DNA from 2 places in the Devosia sp. MC1541 genome. Region 2 is predicted to be linked to the other one. Evidence: predicted binding sites of a transcription regulator. Region 2 holds the regulator's gene; the other holds the start of a gene.

Region 1 (8,097 bases), on a different contig from region 2:
GTGCGCCCGATCAATTATGTCTCTGGCACGCCGGGCCGCGGCGCAATGATGGTCGAAGGCCGCAATGGGCATCGCGTCTTGGTGGTCAATGCGCTCGGCCGCGTATTTATGCCCCCGATCGATGACCCATTCCGCGCTGTTGAAGCGGCGATCGCGCAAGCGCCACTCGGGCATGTCGCCGACGCTATTCTGGTCGACTTCCACACTGAGGCCACGTCGGAAATCCAGGCGATGGGCTATTTCTTGGATGGTCGTGCTACCCTCGTGGTTGGCACACATACCCATATCCCCACCTCCGACCACCGCATTTTGCGTGGCGGCACGGCGCTGATGGCCGACGCTGGCATGTGCGGAGATTTCGACTCTGTTATCGGCAGTGATTATGAGGAGCCGTTGAACCGGTTCCTCAGTGGCATACCGACTGGCCGATTTGTTCCGGCAGATGGTGAAGCCACGCTCTGCGGCGTCGCCGTTGAGACTGACCCACTGACGGGTCTGGCGCGTTACGTTGCACCTTTGCGGGTTGGCGGCGTACTGGCTCAGGCATTGCCGGACTTCCCTGCATAAAGACTAGCATAAGCGACTCACGGAACCGTGAGTCGCTGTTCTCGTTACCTCGATGATTGTGTCGGCTTTAACCAGCGGCTCGTTAACGGGGGAAATGGGGATATGCTTGATCCCATCATCAATTTTCTGAACGACATATTCTGGGGCTATGTCCTCGTTTATGGCCTAATTGCCGTTGGGTTATTCTTCACGATCCGGTTGCGGTTCGTGCAGTTTGTCCATTTCGGTGAGATGTTTCGAGCGGTTGTAGGTTCAAAGGCCAACGACAAAGCCGGGATCACACCCTTTCAGGCCCTCTGCACCTCACTGGCATCCCGTGTTGGCACGGGGAACCTCGCCGGTGTCGCGGTGGCTCTTTATCTTGGCGGTCCCGGCGCTATCTTTTGGATGTGGGTGGTTGCGCTCCTCGGCATGGCCACGGCCTATTCTGAATCGACGCTCGCCCAGCTCTATAAAATCAAAAACCAGAACGGCGATTATCGCGGTGGGCCCGCGTTTTATATCGCGCGTGGCCTCAAAGCTCCGTGGGCCGGTGCTCTGTTTTCGGTCTGCCTGATCCTCGCCTTTGGTCTGGTCTTTAATGCCGTTCAAGCCAACTCAATTGCTGATGCGGCCGCGGGCGCATTCGGCTTCGATAAGCTCTGGGTCGGCATTTCTCTGGCTGTGCTAACCGGCATCGTGATTTTCGGCGGTATTCGCGGCGTCGCTTATGTGTCGCAAGTGGTCGTGCCGATCATGGCCGGTATCTATCTTCTGGTCGCGCTTTGGGTCGTGGCCATGCACATCACCGAGGTGCCCGACATGCTCGGCCTCATTGTCCGCAGCGCGTTCGGTCTTGAAGCTGCTGGTGGCGGGATCGCGGGCGCGATGCTCAACGGTGTGAAGCGTGGTCTTTTTTCCAACGAGGCCGGCATGGGCTCTGCGCCCAATATCGCCGCCGTTGCAACGCCTGACCCGCACCACCCTTCATCGCAGGGCTTCGTGCAGGCGCTGGGCGTATTCATCGATACCATTCTGGTGTGTACTGCAACTGCGCTGCTTATTCTGCTTTCCGGGGTTATGGTTCCGGGCAGCGATTTGACTGGCACACCGCTGACCCAGGCCGCCATGACTGTTCACATCGGCGGGTTCGGCAATGCCTTTATCGCCATTGCGATCTTCTTTTTCGCCTTCACCTCCATCATCGGCAATTACACCTATGCCGAAAATGCCATGACCTTCCTCAAGCTGGGCAATTTTCCTGCGCTTACAGTTCTGCGCTTGGCCGCTATGGGCATGGTGATCTGGGGCTCTGTTGAAACCGTGGCGATGGTCTTTAATGCGGCCGACGCATCCATGGGGCTGATGGCGACCATCAATTTGATCGCCATTGTTCTGCTCTCCGGTACTGTTGCGAAACTGACCAAGGACTATGTCGATCAGCGTAAAGCGGGGAAGGTGCCAACCTTCCAGGCCTCGGATTATCCTGAGCTCGATGGCAAGATCGATCATTCGATCTGGAACAGGCAGGACCCCGGCTAAACTGTTTTTGGCCTAAAAAACCTGCGCTCGCTGCCGTGACACCGGGGGCGGGCGCTTTATTTTTGCCCTCGCGGGCCCTATAAGCAGCCCGATTTTACAAATTCTCGCCGAGGTAACGAATGGCTGGCCATTCCCACGCCAAGAACATTATGCACCGCAAGGGCAAGAGCGATGCTATTCGCTCCAAGATATTTTCGAAGCTCGCCCGCGAAATCACCGTGGCGGCCAAGATGGGTCAGCCTGACCCAGCGTTTAACCCACGTCTGCGTTTGGCCATCACCAATGCGCGCTCGCAGTCGATGCCAAAAGACAATATCGAACGCGCAGTGAAAAAGGCGTCCGGTGGCGACGCTGAGAACTATGACGAAATCCGCTATGAAGGCTACGGCCCGGGTGGTGTTGCCGTCATCGTTGAAGCGCTGACTGACAACCGCAACCGCACGGCCTCGAACGTTCGTTCGTACTTCTCCAAGAACGGTGGCGCCTTGGGTGAAACCGGTTCGGTCGGCTTCATGTTCGATCGCGTTGGCGAAATCACCTACCCGGCTGCAGTCGGTACGGAAGACAAGGTCATGGAAGCGGCGATTGAGGCCGGTGCCGATGACGTTGAGAGCGACGACGAAGGCCACTACATCTACACCAGCTTTGAAGGCATGGCCGAAGTCTCGGCCGCGCTTGAGCAGGTGTTGGGCGAAGCTGAATCGGTCAAGGCCGTCTGGAAGCCTCAGAACCGTACGCCGATTGACGCTGAAAAGGGTGCAACCCTGATGAAGCTGATCGCGACCCTCGAAGAAGATGACGACGTTCAGAACGTCTACTCGAACTTTGACATGAGCGAAGAAGACGCTGCCAAGCTCGTCTAATTGAGCAGCATTTCGAATTTGAAATCCCCGCCTCGCGCGGGGATTTTTTTATGCGCGGCGCACAGGGGCCGGGGGCAAAGAAACGGCCGCTACTTCCACCATATTGCGCCCGGCCTTTTTGGCCGCATAGAGCCCCTGATCAGCACAGCGGAACAGTTCTGAAAAACTGATTGGTGCGGCGAAACTTGCGCCCCCAATACTCACGCTGAGCGGACAGGGCACGCCTCGCGGTGAAAAGCTCGCCCTGCGGATGCCGCGGCGAATGCGTTCTGCCACCAGAAAGGCGCTCATGCGATTGGCGCCCGGTAAGTAAACGCCAAATTCCTCGCCGCCGAGCCGCCCGACCAGCGCACCGGTGCGTACAATACGGCGCAACGTCGCCGCAATAAGGGTCAGGGCAATGTCGCCCTGATCATGGCCATGGGCATCGTTGATCGCTTTGAAATTATCGGCGTCAATAACGAGAAGGGCACCACTGGGCGTGCCTTCGCGGTCACTGAGAAACTCCTGCGTTAGCTCCGTGAACGCACCTCGGTTCAGGCAGCCGGTGAGGCTATCGGTATTGGCCAAGCGCGCCAGTCGAAGGTTTTCGACCGCCAGCTGGCGCATTCGCATTGTGAACAAGTAGAATAAGGGCAGACCCACCAGCAGCGGGGAGAGGGTCGCCGCGCCAAACAGGCGGATCGAAAGATCGGATGTGAGCTCTGCGCTCGAGAAGAACACAGCCACCACAATCCACGAAACGACCACGCAGCAAACCGGGCCGAAAATGCTCCAACGGGTTACGCTCGACCAGCTATGAAATGGCCTAGATTTCCTGTGGCTTGCAACGCGTTTGAGGCGTTGTCGTGCATATAAAATAGCTGAAAGTCGCCAGTTGGTAACGCGCTGTGTGTCCATGCCGTTTGCCCCCAAAAGCATGCGCGTGACGCTAGGCGAGGCTTTCTCAATTAATGCTTGCCCGAATTGTTAAAGCTTTATTCATCCACTGGTATATCGTTTGTTGCCAATTTGTTCACTTTAGCCTTGGTAGGCTGCGCGAAGCTGACTACAAGGTAATCCATGAGCACTCCCGTTCGAATCATCGGCATCGACCCTGGCATCCGCCGTTGTGGCTGGGGCGTTATCGAGGCGCAGGACAATCGTTTGCGCTTTGTCGCTGGTGGCACGATCACCCCGCCAACAACAGGCGAACTGGCCTCCCGGCTGGCATTTTTGTCCGAAGGGCTAAATGGCGTATTGGACGCTCATCAGCCAGATGAAGCCGCAGTGGAAGAGACATTCGTGAGTGCGGGCGCTCGCTCAGCGCTTATCCTTGGACAAGCGCGCGGCGTTGTTTTGGTGACGCCTGCTTTGCGCGGTCTGCCCGTGGCAGAGTACGCCGCCAATCTCATCAAGAAATCCGTTGTCGGCACGGGCCACGCGGATAAGGCGCAGATTGGCCTCATGGTCAAAACTCTGATGCCGACAGCTGTTTTTAAGGGCGCGGACGCAGCCGACGCTTTGGCGATTGCAATTTGCCACGCCCACCACCGTGTTTCAGCGATGCGCATGGGAGCCTATGCATGATCGGCAAGCTTAAAGGTCTGGTCGATAGTTTTGGTGATGATTACGCCCTGATCGATTGCGGTGGTGTTTGCTACCAAGTGTTCTGCTCGGGCCGCACGCTGCAGTCATTGCCCAGTGTTGGCCAAGCTGGTGTGGTCTTTATCGAGACCATCGTGCGCGAGGACATGATCCGGCTTTATGGCTTTGCCACCGAAGCTGAAAAGAGCTGGTTCAATCTTCTCACCTCCGTGCAGGGCGTGGGTGCACGCGTGGCTTTGGCCATTCTGTCGATCCTCACGCCGTCTGAACTCTCGAGCGCTGTGGCGCTGCAAGATAAGGCGATGATCGGGCGCGCCAATGGTGTTGGCCCCAAACTGGCGCTGCGTGTTGTGACCGAACTTAAGGGCAAGGTTCCAGCCATTGGCGCTGTCGATGCTGGCACTCTGGGCTTGCAGGCCGCGCTTGGCGAAGGCGTTGCCGCAACCAATATTTCCGACGCCGTGTCGGCGCTGACCAATTTGGGCTATTCCAGCCAGCAGGCGTCTGCTGCCGTGGCACGCGTGGTGCAAAAGGAAGGCGACGATACCGCGACCGAAAAGCTTATTCGTCTGGGACTTCGCGAGCTCAGCAGTTAAGCTCTCTCCAAATTGGGGGAGAGTGATTTTGGCAACGAAACTTCAGTCTGCATGTGTGGCACTGGTTATGCTCGGCGCGGCGAGCTCTGTAACGGCGGCGCAGGCCGACCAAAATGAAGCTGTCGCTGTGGCGATTTGGTTTGTGGAAGCCGATGGGACGTCAAAGCCCTATTATTTCCACGATTTGAATAACCCCTTGCCGCGCTGGTCGTGCGAAGCGCGACTTGACTACCTAACGAAATTGCATTTTCGCAATACAAGATCCAATCCGGACCTCAAGAACAAGCAGGCGACAAGGTCGGCCTGTGTTCCGGTCCGCAACATAAAGTAAGCTTGCGCGTGACCTCAATTACCAACCCTTCCACCGGTCGCGACGAAAATCTCGATGTGTCGTTGCGCCCGTCAGGCTTTTCTGACTTCGTCGGACAGGCGGCGGCGCGCGCCAATCTGGAAGTGTTCATTCAGGCCGCAAAACAGCGTGGTTCGGCGCTGGACCACGTTTTGTTTGTGGGGCCGCCCGGCCTCGGCAAAACCACGCTCGCGCAGATTATTTCCAAGGAATTGGGTGTGGGTTTTCGCGCGACCTCGGGCCCGGTGATCGCCAAGGCGGGGGATCTGGCGGCGCTGCTGACCAATCTTGAAGAGCGCGACGTGCTTTTCATCGACGAAATCCATCGTCTCAACCCGGCCATTGAAGAAGTCCTCTATCCTGCTATGGAAGACTTCCAGCTTGATCTGATCATCGGGGAAGGGCCTGCGGCGCGTTCTGTTCGTATTGATCTGGCCAAGTTTACGCTGGTTGGTGCAACCACACGTGCCGGCCTACTCACCACGCCACTGCGCGATCGTTTCGGCATACCGGTTCGTCTCAATTTCTATACGCCTGAAGAGCTGGTCAAAATCGTCACGCGTGGTGCGCGCCTTCTCGGCATGCCAATGTCGCCCGATGGCGCAATGGAAGTCGCGCGTCGCTCGCGCGGCACCCCGCGTATCGCCGGACGCCTGCTCCGTCGCGTCATCGATTTTGCCATGGTGGGCGGCGCTCATGAAGTGACACGACAGATTGCCGACGCTGCGCTCTTGCGTCTTGATGTGGATAGCCGGGGTCTTGATCAGCTCGACCGCCGTTATCTCACAACCATTGCCGATTTCTACAATGGTGGCCCCGTCGGTATCGAAACAATCGCCGCTGCGCTCTCCGAGCCGCGCGATGCGATTGAAGAAATCGTCGAGCCTTACCTCTTGCAGCAGGGCTTTATTCAGCGCACACCGCGTGGGCGCATGCTCACCTCAATCGCGTTCCAACATATGGGGCGCGGTGTGCCGCAAGGCTTTGTGGGCATACAGTCGACCCTGTTTGAGGAACCCGAAGAGTGAATGAACGGCATATCATCAGCTTTCCCATCGGCTCGCAGCGGTTCAATTTCCGTGTCGCCGGGATCATCGTGGTCGATAATCACGTCCTGATTTGCAGCGAAGATGATGATGACTATGCCATGCTTCCGGGCGGCCGGATTGAGCTAGGCGAAGACAGCAAGTTTTCGCTATCGCGCGAAATCGCCGAAGAGCTGGATATGCCCGGCCGCGTTGGTGCTCTGGTCGCCACCTCTGAGAGTTTTTACCGCCGCGTCGGCGAAGATTTTCATGAGCTCGGCTTTTTCTATGAAGTCGCTTTGCCGGGGCAGGGGCCTGACGGCAATGCCCCCTGGCTCCAGCGTTGGGATGAAGGGCATTTGCTCAAATTCTCATGGGTGAGCCTTGAAGGGGATGCGCTGGAGAAGCGCAATCTGTTGCCCTCATGGTTGCCGAACTATCTGCGGACCCGGTCCCGCACCCTGACCCACATCATTCACGACGAGCGCGTATGACGACGCATAGTTTTCCTGTCCGCATTTATTACGAGGACACTGACTTTTCGGGGAATGTCTATCACGCGGCCTATCTCAAATTCTTTGAGCGGGCGCGGACCGAGTTCCTGCGTGAGAATGGTATTCACCATTCTGAATTGGCGGCGCAGGGCATCGCCTTTGCCGTCCGTTCAATGCAGCTCGAGTTTATCGGCGCCGCTCACATCGATGATTTGCTGTCTGTCTCTACACAAGTTGTTGCGGCAACTGGTGCTCGTCTCAAGCTTGAGCAAAAGATTTTCTGCGATGATACGCTGCTCACAACCGCTCAACTTGATGTCGTCGCAATAAAAACCTCTGGTGGGCCTGCGCGCCTCCCTGCTGTGCTTCGCGCCCTGGCTCCATAAATAACAAAGCGAACACAAGGGGTTTTCCGGAATCTCTTTGTTAACCCATTGGTGACCATAACCAAGGAACAGAGACCGCAGTTCGGTCTCCGCGCTGCTTCGCGGCCGGAGAAACGAAGCAATTCTCTTAATTTTGACAGAATTGGCCCCCATCGCAGCCCGATGTGGACCCGCGCCTCGTCGGCCGAAAGGATCGTTTAATGGAAGCCATGGATGCAGTTGGAGTCGCCACCGCCGCCGCTCCGCATGCTGACCTCTCCATCTGGGGCCTCTTCTGGGCTGCCGATTTCGTCGTCAAAAGCGTGATGATTGGCTTGCTCGCGGCATCTGTTTGGTGCTGGGCGATCATTGTCGAAAAGTCGTTGATGTATCGTCGCGCTGCCGCTGAGATGAACGCGTTTGAACGCACGTTCTGGTCCGGACAGTCGCTCGAAGAACTCTATCGTCAGCAGGCTGAAAAGCCTTCTGGTGGTATGGGCGCGGTCTTTGTCGCCGCGATGAAGGAATGGAAGCGCAGCCACGAGCAGAACGCCTCGAGCTTTGCTGGCATGCAGCAGCGCCTCGACAAGGTTCTCGATGTTGCCATTTTCCGCGAGAGCGATAGCCTCGAAAAGCGCCTCGGCTTCCTCGCCACGGTCGGTTCTGCGGGCCCATTCATTGGCCTCTTCGGTACCGTGTGGGGCATCATGAACGCCTTCACCAATATTGC
Region 2 (8,097 bases):
TTATTGGTTTCGGTCTTCATGCCCGCAACCATGCCGGTCAAATAGCTTGGTTCTTGGATGAAGTTGTCGAAGGTGGCGAAGTTTGGCTCAACTGGCTGGAGCGAGGACCCCATCAGGTACATCACTTCTGGGTATTCTTCCGCAACGGCACGCGCTGGCTGTTCAACGCCGAAGGCTTCACCGATCACCAGCTTAGCGCCCTGCTCCGAATATTCGCGCATGACGCGTTCATAGTCGGTGTTCGACACGTTTTCCGAATACACATATTCGATCTCGCCGCGTTCCTGCGCTGCGATCAGCGCGAGATGGAGGCGCGATGCCCACTGCTGCTCAACCGGAACGGTCCACACAGCTGCAATCTTGGTCACATCCTGCGCCAATACCGACCCGGTCAGCGACAGAGCTGCGACGCCGAGTGCGGCCGCCGAAAGAAAGGCGCGTCGACCGAATTTCGTTAGAGCGGTCATTTTAACCCCCAATGAGTGTGCAAAAAACGAACAAAAATCTCTCCTGCCTATCTAGCGAGCGAACACGCTTGGTTGGCAAGTTGAAAATTAAGGTTTTTTAAATCTGTTCCGTCTTGCTGACGAGTCGCATTTGCTCCTCAACGCCGCACTGTGCCTGTGACGCGTTTACGCATGTTTGGGGCTCGGGCTTGGATCGGCCAAAATCACACATCTATGCATGCGCATATTACAGCCGTTTGGCAGTTCTGACAGGAACATGGCAACACTTGCAGAACATTTGAGGAACACATATAGTCGTTCCGTCTATGTTCCGATTCTGGGTCTGGGGCCGATGCTGACGAAAAAACAACACGAATTGCTGATGTTCATCCATGAGCGGATGAAGGAGAGCGGTATTCCTCCGTCATTCGACGAGATGAAGGATGCGCTTGATCTGGCGTCCAAATCCGGCATTCATCGTCTCATCACTGCCCTCGAAGAGCGCGGCTTTATCCGCCGCCTTCCCAATCGCGCCCGTGCGCTCGAAGTGGTGAAGCTACCGGATTCGATGAACCCGACCTTGGGCGGCCGCAAGGCAAAGTTCGAGCCCAGCGTCATTGAAGGCACTCTCGGCAAGGTCGCCGCGCCCCCAGCGCGTGCACTTCCATCCGCCGCTGACGATTATGCGCGCCCCATCTCCATTCCGGTTATGGGCCGCATTGCAGCAGGCACGCCCATTGAGGCAATCCAGACCCACTCGCACACCATCGCTGTACCGCCAGAAATGCTCGGCTCAGGCGAACACTACGCATTGGAAGTGCGCGGGGATTCGATGATCGACGCAGGCATTTTTGATGGCGACACGGTCCTCATCAAAAAGCAGGATACGGCTTCAAACGGCGAAATCATCGTGGCCCTTGTCGACGATGAGGAAGCAACCCTGAAGCGTCTGCGCCGCAAGGGCGATACGGTCGCTCTGGAAGCGGCAAACCCGGCCTATGAAACCCGTATCTTCCCGCCCGATCGGGTCCGGGTTCAAGGCCGTCTGGTCGGCCTGATGCGGAAGTACTGAATTGGCGGAGGGGCAAGTTGAAAAACTCTGCCCCTTTGTTCTGCGCAGCGTTGGTTCTTGTAACACGCCTCCACGATACTCCCCGCGCCCCGGAGTGGCGTATATTCTTCCAACGCCCGCTCGCCGACCTTCGACATCACAGGCGCTGAGCCAGTACACGCGCAAAGCCGAGCATTGCGCTCACGGCTAAGCCCGAGCGCCGCCTCCATTTTCATATATCCCCGCTCTAAAGAACGCGCCCCTTCGCGCCCTAAAAGGCCATGTCCGCGCCAAAGCTGACGCCCATAAGTGCCAGCCAAAAGCCACAGATAGGCCAATCGCGGCCACGCTGGCTGGACGCATAAAAAGGCCCGCTTTCGCGGGCCCTTTCTCACGCATATCGCGCTTAGTGATTGTCGCGTGGCAGACCTTCGGTCTGGGCAATGCGCTGGTACTTGTCGGCACCACGCAGAATGGCGCCGTCGCCCAATTGGCCGACCAGGCCGCGTTGGATTTCCTGCCAAGGGGTCTGATGCTTGGGGAATTTATATCCGCCCTCTGCATTCAGATCCAAACGGCGAGCAGCGATTTCCTCGTCCGAGATGAGGATGTCAGCTTCCCCCTTATTGAGGTCGATCCGCACCCGGTCGCCCGTCCGCAGGATCGCGAGGTTGCCACCAGCCGCCGCTTCAGGCGACGCGTTGAGGATCGAAGGCGAACCCGACGTGCCCGACTGACGACCATCACCGATACAAGCAAGGGACGAAATGCCCTTCTTAATCAGATAGCTAGGCGGACGCATGTTCACGACTTCCGCAGCGCCTGGATAGCCGATTGGCCCCGCACCGCGCATGAACAGCAGCGTGTGTTCATCGATAGCGAGCGAGGGATCGTCGATCCGGTGGTGATAGTCTTCAGGACCATCAAACACCACCGCCTTGCCCTCAAACATGCCCGGATGCTGCGGATCCGAGAGATAGCGCTCGCGGAACTCGGGGCTGATCACCGAAGTCTTCATAATGGCGTTGTCGAAGAGGTTCCCGCGCAACACGAGGAAGCCCGCTTCCGCCTTCATCGGATTGTCGAAATGACGGATGACCTTGTCGTCTTCAATCGGACGATTTCGGCAGTTTTCGCCAATCGATTTGCCGTTCACGGTTGGGGCGTTCTCGTGGATAAGCTTTTGTTTCATCAGCTCATTCACCACCGCAGGCACACCGCCCGCGTGGTAATAGTCCTCACCGAGATATTCACCCGCTGGCTGCAAGTTCACCAAGAGCGGCACCTTGTGCCCATGCTCCTGCCACTCGTCGATATTGAGGTCGACACCAATATGCTTGGCAATCGCATTGATATGGATTGGCGCATTGGTCGAGCCGCCGATGGCCGAATTGACCACGATAGCGTTGAGGAAGTTTTCCTTGGTCAGAATGTCCGATGGCTTGAGGTCTTCACGAACCATCTCTACCGCACGCTTGCCAGTGCGATAGGCCATTTCCTGACGGTCACGATAAGGCGCTGGAATCGCTGCTGAACCCGGCAACTGCATTCCGAGAGCTTCAGCCAGCGAGTTCATCGTTGTCGCTGTTCCCATGGTGTTGCAATAGCCAGTCGACGGGGCCGAAGACGCAACCAGTTCAATGAACTTTGGATAGTCGATCTCGCCAGCGGCGAGCAGCTGGCGGGCCTTCCAGACGATGGTGCCAGAACCCGTGCGTTCGCCCTTATGCCAGCCGTTCAACATCGGGCCAACCGAGAGAGCAATCGCCGGAATATTGACCGTCGCCGCGCCCATCAGCATGGCGGGTGTGGTCTTGTCGCAACCAATGGTCAGCACCACGCCGTCCAGCGGATAGCCGTAGAGAACTTCCACGAGGCCCAAATAGGCCAGGTTACGGTCAAGACCTGCCGTCGGGCGCTTACCGGTTTCCTGAATCGGGTGAACCGGAAACTCAATGGCGATACCGCCTGCTTCGCGAATACCTTCGCGCAGACGTTCAGCCAGAACGATATGGTGACGGTTACAAGGGCTTAGGTCGGAGCCGGTCTGCGCGATGCCGATGATCGGCTTGTCGGACTGCAGCTCTTCGCGCGACACACCATAGTTCATGTAGCGCTCAAGATAGAGCGCGGTCATGTCTGGATTGTCGGGATTATCGAACCACGCACGCGAGCGCAGCTTCCGGCCGCCATTGCCGCTGTTATCTACCGTCATAGATCAATTCCTTGGTTCTCCGCCCTGCGGAGCACTGGGGTCTGTTTGCTCCTGTTCTAGCACGGCAATTCTGGAATGGAACGGGGCCGTAGCTTAAAATCATACAAATGACTCTAAACACCGTGAGAATCTGATTTTCGGCGCATTCCACCTTACTCAGCGCGCGGTGCAATCGGGCAGTTGCGGTTAAGCCATACAAGAACGGGCTAGTCAGTGTCGGTCTCCGGCTTTACGTTCGCGCCGCAGACTTGGAGGGACTACGAAGTGATGCAATCAGGAGCATGGGTCGCTGTTGACTGGGGCACCTCAAATTTAAGGGCTTGGGCGCTGGACGGCGATGGTTCCGTAATCGGAACAGCAAGCTCGGACAAAGGCATGGGCAAGTTGACCCCCGATGCTTTCCCTAGCGCACTAACAGAAACAATCGGCCAGTTAGGCTTGGCGACATCGCCAGACGAAGTGTTGATCTGTGGCATGGCAGGCGCCCGCCAGGGCTGGCTCGAAGCGCCTTACCTTGAAGCCCCTACCGACCTTAAAGACTTAGCCGCGGGTGCGGTCCATCCCGAAATGGCTGGCGGCTTGCGCGTCTCCATTTTGCCCGGCGTATGCCAGCGCCACGGTAGCGATGACGTCATGCGCGGCGAGGAGACTCAGCTCCTTGGGCTCGCGGCAATCTCTCCCGACTATTCCGGTCTCGTCTGCATGCCCGGCACCCACTCCAAGTGGGCCAAGCTCTCCGGCACCAAGATCGAGAGCTTCTCGACGGCCATGACCGGCGAGATGTTTGATCTACTCAAGACCCATTCCGTGCTTCGCCATTCCCTACAGGGCGACCTCACCACTGCGGATCGCGATGACGGGTTTGTCTATGGCGCCAGCAAGGGCCTCGAACACCCCGAGAATTTGATCGGGCAGCTGTTCGCCGCTCGCGCCAGCGCTCTTCTCTCCGGTCGGAGCTCGGCATGGTGCGCAGGCTATCTCTCGGGCCTCCTCATTGGCTCTGAGATCGCCGCCAACCGTTCCAAGATCGGTTACGACCCCGTCCCCCTCATCGGCTCACACACTCTGTGCGCGCTTTATGCCCGCGTGCTGGGCATGACCGGCGCTTCGAGCCGTATCGTAAATGTTACAGACGTCATGCTCGCAGGCCTTAAGGCCGCGCGCACCGGCATCGCAGGAGTATAAGTATGAACCACCGTCACATCATCGCCATCCTGCGTGGCCTCAAGAACGACGAAGCTGTTGCCGTCTGCACCGCGCTCGTGGATGCTGGCATTACCCTGATTGAAGTTCCGCTCAATTCGCCCAACGCACTCGAAAGCATTCGCCGTGCGGCAGAGGCGCTTTCAGACCGTGCGGACATTGGCGCAGGCACGGTGCTTTCCGTTGAAGACGTCCGTAACGTCAAGGCTGCCGGTGGCGTCTTCATCGTCTCGCCTGACACCAATCCGGAGGTGATCAAGGAAACCCTAGCCCAAGGCATGGCCTCCTATCCCGGCGTCTTCTCACCCACCGATGCGTTCACCGCCATTCGCAATGGTGCGACAGGCCTAAAATTCTTCCCGGCAGAAGTTCTGGGCTCCAAAGGCATCAAGGCTGTTAAGGCCGTCCTGCCGCCTGCCGTTCCAACCTATGCTGTGGGCGGCGCCAACCCGGATAACTTCCACGAGTTCTTCGCTGTCGGTTGCACTGGCTTTGGCCTTGGCACCTACATCTTTAAGCCCGGCATGAGTGTCGCCGAGGTTTCGGAACGCGCCAAACTAGCCGTGGCCTCCTATGACAAAGGAGCTAAGGCGTGAGCGATACCGCACAGTTACTGTTAGATAGCCAATGCGCCCTTGGTGAAGGGCCATTCTGGCACCCACACCGCGAAAAACTCTTCTGGTTTGATATCAATAATCAAACCCTCTTTGCCGTCGACGAAAATGGCAAGGATCAGGAAAGCTGGGCATTTGACGAGATCGTCACCGCCGCTGCAATCATCTCGGCGGATGAACTCGCCTTGGCGACGGAAACGGGGCTAAAGCGTTTCAATCTCGTCACCGGTGAGAGCCGCCTCATCGTCGCTATTGAAGCCGATAAGCCGGGTAACCGCTCCAATGACTGTCGCCTCCATCCATCAGGCGGCTATTGGATCGGCACCATGGTCAAGGATGAAGGCCCAGCCGAAGGCGCGCTCTATCACTTCCGTAAGGGGAAGCTGACGCAAATCCGTTCTGCGGCCGCCATTCCCAATGCTGCTTGCTTCACCGCCGACGGAAAGCGCGCCTACTGGACCGACACACCAACCCAGAAAATCCTCACCGTCGCGACAGACCCGGAAACAGGCCTGCCTGTCGGCGAATGGGAAGCTTTCGCTGACGTCTCGAACGACCGCGGCTATCCCGATGGCGCTGTTGTCGACAGCGAAGGATATCTCTGGAACGCCCGCTGGGGCGGCAACTGTGTCATCCGTTATGCCCCAGACGGCACAATAGACCGCATTATTGAAGTGCCCGTCAGTCAGGTCACCTGCCCCGCATTTGGCGGCAAGGACTTGAAGCGCCTCTTCATCACGACCGCCAATAAGACGTTGTCGGAAGACCAACTGGCCGCAGAAAAAGTTGCCGGTGGCCTCTTCTACATCGACCTCGACGTGGCGGGACTACCGGAACCAACTATAGAGCTCTGAGGACGAGATGTACCCTGCATTGGGCGTTTGCTACTATCCCGAACATTGGCCAGAAGATTGGTGGGACGCAGACGCCCGCCGCATGGCCGAAGTCGGGATCAAAATCGTGCGGATCGGCGAATTCGCCTGGTCACGCCTTGAGCCTACGCCCGGCAATTTACAGTTCGATTGGCTTATTCGGTCGATGGACGTACTGCACAAACATGGCCTTAAGGTCATTGTCGGCACACCCACGGCGACCCCGCCGCGCTGGATGGCGGACAAACACCCAGATATGTTCGCAGTGGATGCGCAGGGACGGCGGCGTGGCTTCGGCTCCCGCCGCCATTACGATTTCTCTCACCTTGGCTATCGTGAAGAGGCTGCACGGATCACAAGGATCGTCGCTGAACGCGTTGGCGATCACCCTGCCCTCATTGGCTGGCAGACCGACAATGAATATGGCTGCCACGGCACGACCTATTCCTATTCACCTGCTGCTGAAGCTGGTTTCCGCCTCTGGCTTGAAAAGAAATACGGCACGATCGACGCGCTTAATCAGGCGTGGGGCAATGTCTTCTGGTCGATGGAATACAATCGCTTCGATCAGATCGAGCTGCCTAATCTTTTGGTCTGCGAAGCCACACCGGGCCATGAGCTAGATTTCCGCCGCTATGCCTCCGATCAGGTCGCGGCTTTCAATGCTGTCCAATTCGACATTCTCAAGGCCCAGCGCCCAGACCTGCCGGTCATCCATAATTTCATGAGCCGTTATGCCGAGTTCGACCACTATGATGTGGCCGAAACACTCGATATCGCCTCGTGGGACAGCTATCCCATCGGTCACCTTGCGATGTCCGATGAGAGTGCGGAAACCAAGCGCCAGTACCTGCGCCAAGGCGATCCGGACAATGCTGCCTTCCACCATGATCTCTACCGCACGGTCGGGCATGGCCGCTGGTGGATCATGGAGCAGCAACCTGGCCCGGTGAACTGGGCTTTTGCTAATCCCGACCCTTTGCCTGGCATGGCACGTCTTTGGGCGTGGGAAGCCTTTGCACACGGCGCAGAAGTGGTTTCTTACTTCCGTTGGCGGCAGGCCCCCATGGCCCAAGAGCAGATGCACGCGGGCCTGCTCCGTCCCGATAGCGAACCAGCCCCGGCCTATCACGAGGCGACACAGGTCGCTCAAGAGTTACGCGACATCGGCTTGGATGGCCTCGCCAATAAGGGCCGCGTCGCGCTGGTCTATGATTACCAGAGCGAATGGGCATGGGAGATCATGCCGCAAGCGCAAGGGTTTAAGCACGGCAATCACGTGCGCGAACTCTATTCGGCTTTCCGCAAACACGGCCTCGACGTTGATGTCCTTTCACCCAAAACCACGAGTTTTGAGGGTTATGACATCGTCGCTCTGCCAGCCCTGTTCGCTTGGACCGACGCGCTACGCACCGCTGTAGAAAGCTTTGAGGGGCATCTCCTCATCGGGCCACGCACGGGCTCTAAGGATCAGAACTACATCACGCCCAAGCGTCTCGGGCCCGACTTGCCGCAAAACCTTCTCGACGTGAAAGTTGCGCGGGTCGACAGCCTGCCGCGTGGCGTCTCGGTTACCGTTCGCGGTGGCGGCGAGACACAGCTTTGGCGGGAAAAAACCGAAGGCGGTGCCGAGGTCATTATCGAGGACGTTGAAGGCGTTCCGGTTCTCCTCTCGCAGGGCAAGATCTTCTACCAG

What was found. Region 2 encodes LexA, which represses DNA repair genes until DNA is damaged. Its sites were predicted from a motif close to TGTTCNNNNTGTGTTCNG; they were not measured.
Region 1: a site for LexA is predicted at 3,953-3,970, ahead of ruvC (crossover junction endodeoxyribonuclease RuvC). Genes of this name have one in related genera too.

What each region holds. Positions count from the first base shown of each region.
Region 1 is NZ_JABBDZ010000010.1:72,453-80,549, reverse strand. It holds gene HKD40_RS11980 (TIGR00282 family metallophosphoesterase) at 1-567, shown strand, start outside; gene HKD40_RS11975 (sodium:alanine symporter family protein) at 670-2,088, shown strand; gene HKD40_RS11970 (YebC/PmpR family DNA-binding transcriptional regulator) at 2,208-2,951, shown strand; gene HKD40_RS11965 (GGDEF domain-containing protein) at 3,000-3,701, opposite strand; gene ruvC (crossover junction endodeoxyribonuclease RuvC) at 4,014-4,520, shown strand; gene ruvA (Holliday junction branch migration protein RuvA) at 4,517-5,134, shown strand; gene HKD40_RS11950 (hypothetical protein) at 5,163-5,465, shown strand; gene ruvB (Holliday junction branch migration DNA helicase RuvB) at 5,474-6,511, shown strand; gene HKD40_RS11940 (NUDIX domain-containing protein) at 6,508-7,002, shown strand; gene ybgC (tol-pal system-associated acyl-CoA thioesterase) at 6,999-7,388, shown strand; gene tolQ (protein TolQ) at 7,598-8,097, shown strand, end outside.
Region 2 is NZ_JABBDZ010000001.1:313,262-321,358, forward strand. It holds gene HKD40_RS01450 (BMP family protein) at 1-467, opposite strand, end outside; gene lexA (transcriptional repressor LexA) at 799-1,518, shown strand; gene HKD40_RS01460 (IlvD/Edd family dehydratase) at 1,904-3,712, opposite strand; gene HKD40_RS01465 (2-dehydro-3-deoxygalactonokinase) at 3,980-4,897, shown strand; gene HKD40_RS01470 (2-dehydro-3-deoxy-6-phosphogalactonate aldolase) at 4,900-5,511, shown strand; gene HKD40_RS01475 (SMP-30/gluconolactonase/LRE family protein) at 5,508-6,383, shown strand; gene HKD40_RS01480 (beta-galactosidase) at 6,391-8,097, shown strand, end outside.